Regions from separate parts of the Gracilibacillus salinarum genome, predicted to be linked through region 1. Evidence: riboswitches for the same ligand, from Rfam matches in the RefSeq annotation. Region 1 holds a riboswitch; the other holds the start of a gene.

Region 1 (4,181 bases):
ACTAGTCATCCTTTTTAACTGAAAGATTGAATCGATTCCTTCTGTTCTTCAAACCAACGGATTTTTTCTCTTAATCGTACGACTTCCCCAACTACTATCATTGACGGATTACTAATCTCATCTAACCTGTCAGATACCGTAATCAAATCAGCTACAATTGATTTTTGATGCGAGAATGTTCCCCAGTGAATGATCGATACTGGCGTTGTTTCTTTCAGACCAGCTTGCATTAATTTCTCACAAATAATCGGAAATTTTCTCACACCCATATAAAAACAAAGTGTATCAGCACCCAGTGCTAAGTGACGCCATTCTTCATCGGTTTTTCCATCTGGATCAGAACCATTGATAAAGCTGACTGAACCGCTGATTGTCCTGTGGGTAAGCGGGATCCCTGCATAAGCAGCAGCACTTATAGCAGACGTAATGCCTGGCACTACCTCGTACGCTATTTGATGTTCTTCTAAATGCAGTGCTTCTTCCCCTCCACGTCCGAAGATAAAGGGGTCCCCTCCTTTTAATCTCGTAACCGTTTTTCCTTTTCCGGCATGGTAAATCAATTGCTCGTTTATTTTTTCTTGTATCAATCCATGTTTTCGAGGCATCTTTCCACAAAAAATCAGTTCAGCATCTGCTTTGGCATAATCTAATAATGAATGATTAACGAGTCGATCATACAGAATCACATCTGCTTCTTTAATCGCTCGAACGCCTTTTACTGTAATTAATTCTTCATCTCCTGGTCCGGCTCCCACTAAATACACTTTCCCCATGTTGATCCCATCCTTTTCCTGTCATTGCTTTTGCAGGTTTTTCTCTGTATCTTACTAAAATATAAGTTGCTACGATCGCTAATACTACTAATACGACCTGTTCAAAACTTTGTTGTACAAGAATCTCTGTCAATATAAAAGAGATAACTAGAGAGACAATCGGTGAAGTGACCCATACTTTCGCAATTTGATGAATCACCTTTTGCTTCCAAACGGAGGAAACATCTTTGCTTGCTCCAATACCTACAATCGCGGATGTCGTTACCTGTGTCATCGGAATCGGAATACCGAGTAACGAAGCACCAATGACGAGTCCACCAGTAGCTCCTGAAATGACAACACCATTTCCCAGTGACAAGGAAGTAATCTTTTTTGCGTTGGTTTCGATCACTCTGCCACCGAAAAAAATACTTCCCAACGCTACAACTAGCGCCATTAATGGTAAGCCTGTTTCCATAGATGCAATACCTGCCCCCACTAGCGGGCCTAATGCATTTGCAACATTATTCATTCCGGCTGCAACTGCTTCGATCGCACCAGTTATAATCAATAAAAAGGCTAATACCTTTACCGGTGGCCGAATCGTAAATCGTTTGGCAATTTTATTTCTTAATTTTTCTAAGCATAATGTGATCAAAAAAGCTGCTAAAGGAACAATCAACCAGAATGAAACAATCATCAATATGTTCTGGAAATGCAATTGTTGATAGCTTATCCCAACACCAATAATAGCTCCTACAGTCACTTCACTAGTTGATAGCGGGATGCCGATGTAATTTGTAATGAGTAATGTGAAAGCAGATACGACTAATATAATACAGGCTACTTTCACATCCAATATTGATTCCGGAATAATTCCTTTACCGAGCGTCTTCGTTACATGCTCTCCTCCTAAAACAGCACCTGTTATGGCACCTGCTCCAGCAATCCATAATGCATGCTTCCGCTTTTTTATTACTTTTGATCCATAAGCAATACTCATACTTGCTGCTGATCCGCTTGCTCCAATATTAAAAGCAAACAAACATGCAGCTAAAACCGCTACTATCGTTAACATCTTTCATCCCAACTTTCAGCTATTGTCTGTCAAATTTTATTACTATTACACTATTACCCATCTGAAAACTCGGATTAATACCTATAAAAAATCCTACTTGACGATGAAGTAGGAGGCTGTTCCACTTATCTGTCAAGATATACCTGCTGGATTTAGCACAGTGCGTATAAAGCCTGTTGCTGAGAATTCACAGGGCCAGTTCCCTCCTTCTCTCTCGATAAGATGCTATACTATTTTCATAATTTTCCACTGAATTTGTGTTGTACTTACTATAATAGATAGAACAAGGATTGTCAATGGATTCCATAAAAATATTTTTTTGTATTACTGTTGTAATTTCTTCCTAAATAAGGTACAATTAATGTATTAATTTTCCATTAAAAATATAATCTTATCAAGAGAGGTTTAGGGACTGGCCCGATGATACCTCAGCAACCAGCAAGCATATTGTATGGTGCTAATTCCAGATGGTTTTTGCCAAAGATAAGAGAATGCTGCCTGATATAAAGGAGGTCTTCTACTTATCGAAGACCTCTTTTTTTATTTATAGAAAGGATGTACATAATATGAATCAAATTGAAACTATTCTTGCCCAAATTGGCAACAGAAAAGATCCACGAACAGGTGCAGTAGAAGCACCAATCTATTTATCTACTGCGTATCAGCATCCAACGCTTGGACAGTCGACTGGATACGATTATACGCGTACCGCCAACCCCACACGGGAAATTGTCGAAGAAGCAATTGCGTCACTGGAGAAAGGCGTTCAAGGATTTGCCTGTTCTTCAGGTATGGCGGCCATCCAATTAGTGTTCTCCTTATTTAAACATGGAGACGAGATTCTCGTAACGGAAGACATATACGGTGGCAGTTACCGATTATTTCAACACTTGCAGCAATCTTATCGTGTTACACCAGTATATGTCAGTCCAGAGAATATGGAACGACATATCACCCAAAATACGAAAGCAATCTTTATCGAAACTCCAACTAATCCATTATTAATGGAGATTGACATCCAGTATATGGCTGCCATTGCCAAAAAGCATGATGTCCTGTTAATTGTCGATAATACGTTCTATACGCCATACTTACAGCAGCCATTGACGGAAGGTGCAGATATAGTAATACATTCTGCAACGAAGTACCTTGGCGGGCATAACGATGTCTTAGCTGGACTTGTCGTCGTCAAGGACCATGAACTTGGCGAGAAGCTCTTCTATTTACATAATGCGATAGGAGCCGTGTTATCTCCCCTGGATAGTATGTTACTGATTAGAGGTATGAAAACCCTCACGTTACGTTTAGAACGTCAACAACAAAACGCTCAGATTTTAGCAGCTTTCCTGCGGGAGCACAGTCAAGTGAATGATGTCTTATATCCAGGCAAAGGAGCAATGATCAGTTTTCGGGTTACTGATAACAGTTTAATTGCACCATTTCTCGAACAATTAAAAGTCATTTCTTTTGCCGAAAGTCTCGGTGGTGTGGAGAGTTTCATCACCTATCCAACCACCCAGACACATGCGGATATCCCCAAAGATGAATTAGAGCGTCGTGGAATTAGCGACACATTACTACGTTTTTCCGTAGGGATTGAGAATATCGAAGACCTTAAAGCAGATTTAGACCAAGCATTAGGAGGGAAATAAATGACACATAAAAAAGAAACGTTACTAGCACATGGAGGAAATCAGCAAGGATATCATGAAAAATATACAGGAGCAGTAAATCCGCCAATCTATGTATCTTCCACTTACCACCAGCAAGAGTTACACGAATTCGGTCCATATGATTACAGCCGCTCAGGTAATCCAACTCGTGATCAGCTTGAAGCAACGATTGCCAAGTTGGAGAATGGAATTGCCGGCTTTGCGTTCTCTTCCGGAATGGCGGCTATATCTTCTGCCTTTATGCTGTTAGAAACAGGAGATCATATAGTCATCAGTAAAGATGTATATGGTGGTACCTTCAGGTTTGTCACCAAATTATTAGCGCAATTTTCGATTGATCATACATTTGTCGACATGACAAATATAATAGAGGTGGAAGAAGCAATCCAGCCAAACACGAAAGTGATATACATCGAAACACCCGCTAATCCTTTATTACAGATAACAGATATTCGTGCTGTTGTATCATTAGCGAAAGAAAACGACTGTTTCACTTATTTGGATAATACTTTTATGACACCTTTATATCAGCAGCCTTTAGACTTAGGTGTCGATATCGTGTTACACAGTGCTACAAAATTCTTATCCGGACACAGTGATATTGTAGCGGGCTTAGCTGTGACAAAAAGCGAAGAACTCGCTGGCAGACTGAAATTTGTCCAAAATACGTACGGCGCT
Region 2 (4,181 bases), 1.1 Mb from region 1:
TTATTACGGAAGGACAAAATGTCATTCTTACAGGATCACCAGGTACAGGTAAGTCACATATTGCCATAGGATTAGGTATGGAAGCATGCTTAGCTGGATATAGAGTGTTTTTTGCGACGGTACCCTCGTTAATTAACCAGCTTAAGGAACATCGTTCGGAGAGAACACTGCGATCATTTGAATTGAAATTTGAAAAATATGATTTGGTTGTTCTCGATGAATTAGGTTATATCTCATTTGACAAAGAAGGTGCAGAATTATTATTTTCTCACCTATCGTTAAGAGCAGGAAGGAAATCAACCATTATTACAAGCAACCTGTCATTTCTAAAATGGCAGGAGATTTTCCACGATCCAGTACTTACTGCCGCATTAACAGACCGTTTAACACACAAATCACATGTGTTAAACATGAATGGGCCTTCTTTCAGAATGAAAGAAACGGAGGATTGGCTAAAAACAAGTGCTGAGGAAGTGGCTCAAATTTAAATTGCGATTTGGCTCACTTTTCACTTGCGAAATACACAACGTAGATAAAATATTTCAAAATGACCGTTTTCCATACAGCCTTAGTTGACATAATCCATATTATAGTTACCTATCTCCTATTCAGCATGATTACTTCTACGACTGTACTTATATACTTTCTTTGCTTAAAATAAATAACAAACACCTGGGAAACACCATCATTTGTCTTCTTTCTTTTTAAACACTACAAATCTTGTTACGCTGCTTACCACTTTTGGTTCCTTTCTCGATAAACGATACAAATCTCGCACTGCTCCTCACCACTTTTGGTTCCTTTCTAAATAAACGATACAAATCTCGCACTACCTCACACCACTTTTGATCCCTTTCTCGATAAACGATACAAATCTCGCACTACCTCTCACTACTTTTGGTCCCTTTCTCAATAAACGGTACAAATCTCGCACTACCTCTCACTACTTTTGGCTCCTTTCTTATCTCGCTACTGAGAGGAATTATCTATTTTTCATTCTTATCAGCAAGTACCGTAGTTTTTCCTATACTTGCTACATTCAAGACTTTCATTACATCGCGCTTCTTTATCGCTAAAATTTTCCTGCCACAGAACAAAGGCGCAAGCGCCCGTTTAGAGACGTAGCGAGTGGAGCGAATCAACTGAGATAAAGGAATCACGGTGAACTTGCGAATCGATGATGACTTATCGTAGGGCGATTTCGCGAAGTCGCCTAGTCTCTGGGCGCTGGAGCCGGACGTGGCCGATTCTGTCAGCGAAACATCATATAGCCTAAAATTTATACTTTCCTGACACATAAAAAAATACAACAGGGAAACTTCCCTCCTGTTGTATTATAAAATCGTGATGCGGTTTTTGGCTGGTGTTCTTGGTACTGGTGTTTGGGATTTGGATGGGTAACCGACATGAATTTGTCCTACCACACGTTCATTGTCCTGCAAACCGATTAATGCTGCTGTCTCCTCACAGAATGCCAATTTACCAGACTTCCAAAATACGCTTAAGCCCTGCTCCCAGGCTAATAGACTGAAGTTTTGCAGTAAACAGCTTGAGGATGCATAGTCTTCTTCTTGAAGTTTTTCCTGTTTGTGTAATGTATTAATGACAAAGAAAATAAAAGGTACATTCATCACCTTTTGATATGCATTATCACCTATCACTTTCAGATCTTCTTCTGAAGCATTATGGCTTTTTGCTTTTGCCACTTCCCGATTAATTTCGGCTAATTTTTGTTTTGTTTCCTCTTGCAGAAATACAAAACGCCAAGGTTCTGTCATTTTATGATTGGGTACCCAAACAGCCGTCTCCAACATTTCTTCTATTTGTTCTATCGACACTTCCTTATCTAAATACGAGCCGATTGAGCGGCGTTCTTTAATTAACTGTTGTAAACTCATGAAGGCTCTCCCCTCTGTTAATGATAATCATTTTCAACTATTTTAATCTTATCACAGCTGTGTATACTGTCAAGCAAACTAAATTTTCTGAAACTTTTTCCAAAAAATACTTGTAATTGAATTGTTTTTAATGTAATATACTTACAAAAGTTACTAACAATTACATACTTTCTTATCCAGAGAGGTGGAGGGACTGGCCTGACGATACCTCAGCAACCGTCATATTAATGACAAGGTGCTAATTCCAGCAAGCGCAAAGCTTGAAGATGAGAGACATTTACCAATCTATCTCCGTCTTTAAGTAGACGGGGATTTTTTATTTTGCAGAAAAGAGGTGATTCTCCTTGCCAGACATTCTTACTAGTTTAAGAGATCGTTTGGTTGTGGCAGATGGCGCGATCGGCACCCTGCTCTATGCTCATGGTGTTGATCGATGCTTTGAATCGTACAACTTAAGTCATCCAGATGACATCTTACGTGTGCATCAATCCTATCTTGATGCCGGTTCCGAAGTGATTCAAACCAATACGTATGGTGCCAATTATATTAAACTGACACGCTTCGGATTGGAAGATCGTGTCCATCATATTAATTCCAAAGCGGTCAAAATCGCCAAAAGTGCAGCAGGCGATAAGGCGGCCGTACTCGGTACAATGGGTGGTATACGAGGTGTACAAAAGTTAGTAGCTTCGCGGAAAGAAATTGTCCGCAGTTTCAAGGAACAGCTCTTCACCCTTTTACTCGAAGGTGTTGATGGGATTCTACTTGAAACCTATTATGACTTCGAAGAGATCCAGGAAGCATTACAAATTGCCCGTGCAGAGACGAATATACCAATCATTACTAACGTCTCCATGCATGAACCGGGCGTTTTGGAAAATGGTATCAGCCTTCCCTATGCATTAGCTAAATTGGAAGATTCAGGGGCTGATGTCGTTGGTGTCAATTGTCACCTTGGGCCATATTACATGCTTAAAGCATTGGAATCTGTGCCTTTATTAGAAAAAGCATACCTGGCTGCTTATCCGAATGCCAGCCTGCCCGCCTATGAAAACGGGAAATTGGTGTATAGCGAACGCACCCAATATTTTGAACAGTGTGCCAAAGACTTCCGTGATCAAGGTGTCCGGTTACTCGGTGGCTGTTGTGGTACGACACCTGAGCATATCCGTGCTTTTAAAGATGGTGTTAAAGATTTAACACCATTAAAAGAAAAAGAAGTCAAAACCATTACGTTCACACCTGAACAACAAGCAACACCGCCACAACATGCTACTTTGGCCGATAAAGCCAGGCAGGATCATACAGTAATAGTCGAACTGGACGCACCAAAACATTTAGATACGAATGACTTCATCGAAGGTGTCTTTGCCTTGGAAAAAGCCGGTGTGGATGCCATTACATTAGCAGACAATTCGTTAGCTACACCAAGAATCAGTAATGTCGCCATGGCAGTCAAAATGAAAGAGCTTGGATGTAAGGTAAAACCGCTGATTCATTTAACTTGCCGCGATCGCAATTTAATTGGATTGCAATCACACTTATTAGGCATGCACACATTAGGATTCGATGAAATTCTTGCCATCACTGGCGATCCGACACGCATTGGCGGGTTCCCAGGCGCGTCCTCTGTATTTGATGTAACGTCTTTTGAATTAACCAGATTGATCAAACAATGTAATCAAGGATTATCTTTCTCTGGCAGCTCATTGAAAACCAAAACCAATTTTCAAGTGGCAGCAGCTTTTAATCCGAACGTTGCCAACCTTGAAAAAGCAGTAAAACGGATGGAGAAAAAAATCAAGCATGGCGCTGATTATTTTCTCACTCAACCGATTTTTAATCATGAACAAATCATTCAATTACACCGGTTAACGAAACACATTGACAAACCGATATTTATTGGCATCATGCCACTCACCTCTCATCGCAACGCAGAATTTCTACATAATGAAGTACCAGGCATGAAGCTGTCAGACGAAGTTCGATCACGCATGCAGCAGCATCAGAACAAAGAGGACAGCCGCAGAGAAGGAATCAATATTGCGAAAGAATTAATTGATACAGCCGTTCAATACTTTCACGGCATCTATATTATTACACCATTTATGCACTATCCGGCGACAGCCGAATTAACAGAATATGTACACCAGCAAACCAAAGCTGTAACGAAAATATAAATCGAAAAGGAGTTTTTTTAATGACTACTATTTTAAGCGCAAATCTAGGGTATCCACGTATTGGAGAAAAAAGAGAATGGAAAAAAGCAATTGAGGCTTTCTG

The links. Region 1 has a riboswitch for S-adenosylmethionine ahead of MUN87_RS05595 (methionine biosynthesis PLP-dependent protein). Riboswitches for the same ligand answer to the same signal wherever they lie in the genome.
Region 2: linked by a shared signal. The riboswitch ahead of MUN87_RS10205 (bifunctional homocysteine S-methyltransferase/methylenetetrahydrofolate reductase) and the one ahead of MUN87_RS05595 (methionine biosynthesis PLP-dependent protein) in region 1 are both predicted to bind S-adenosylmethionine.

What each region holds. Positions count from the first base shown of each region.
Region 1 covers NZ_CP095071.1:1,132,590-1,136,770, forward strand. The annotation lists gene cobA (uroporphyrinogen-III C-methyltransferase) at 15-773, opposite strand; gene cysP (sulfate permease) at 733-1,830, opposite strand; SAM riboswitch class I at 1,953-2,054, opposite strand; SAM riboswitch class I at 2,219-2,320, shown strand; gene MUN87_RS05595 (methionine biosynthesis PLP-dependent protein) at 2,397-3,482, shown strand; gene MUN87_RS05600 (aminotransferase class I/II-fold pyridoxal phosphate-dependent enzyme) at 3,483-4,181, shown strand, end outside.
Region 2 covers NZ_CP095071.1:2,196,281-2,200,461, forward strand. The annotation lists gene istB (IS21-like element helper ATPase IstB) at 1-488, shown strand, start outside; gene MUN87_RS10200 (nitroreductase family protein) at 1,335-1,898, opposite strand; SAM riboswitch class I at 2,068-2,171, shown strand; gene MUN87_RS10205 (bifunctional homocysteine S-methyltransferase/methylenetetrahydrofolate reductase) at 2,243-4,078, shown strand; gene metE (5-methyltetrahydropteroyltriglutamate--homocysteine S-methyltransferase) at 4,099-4,181, shown strand, end outside.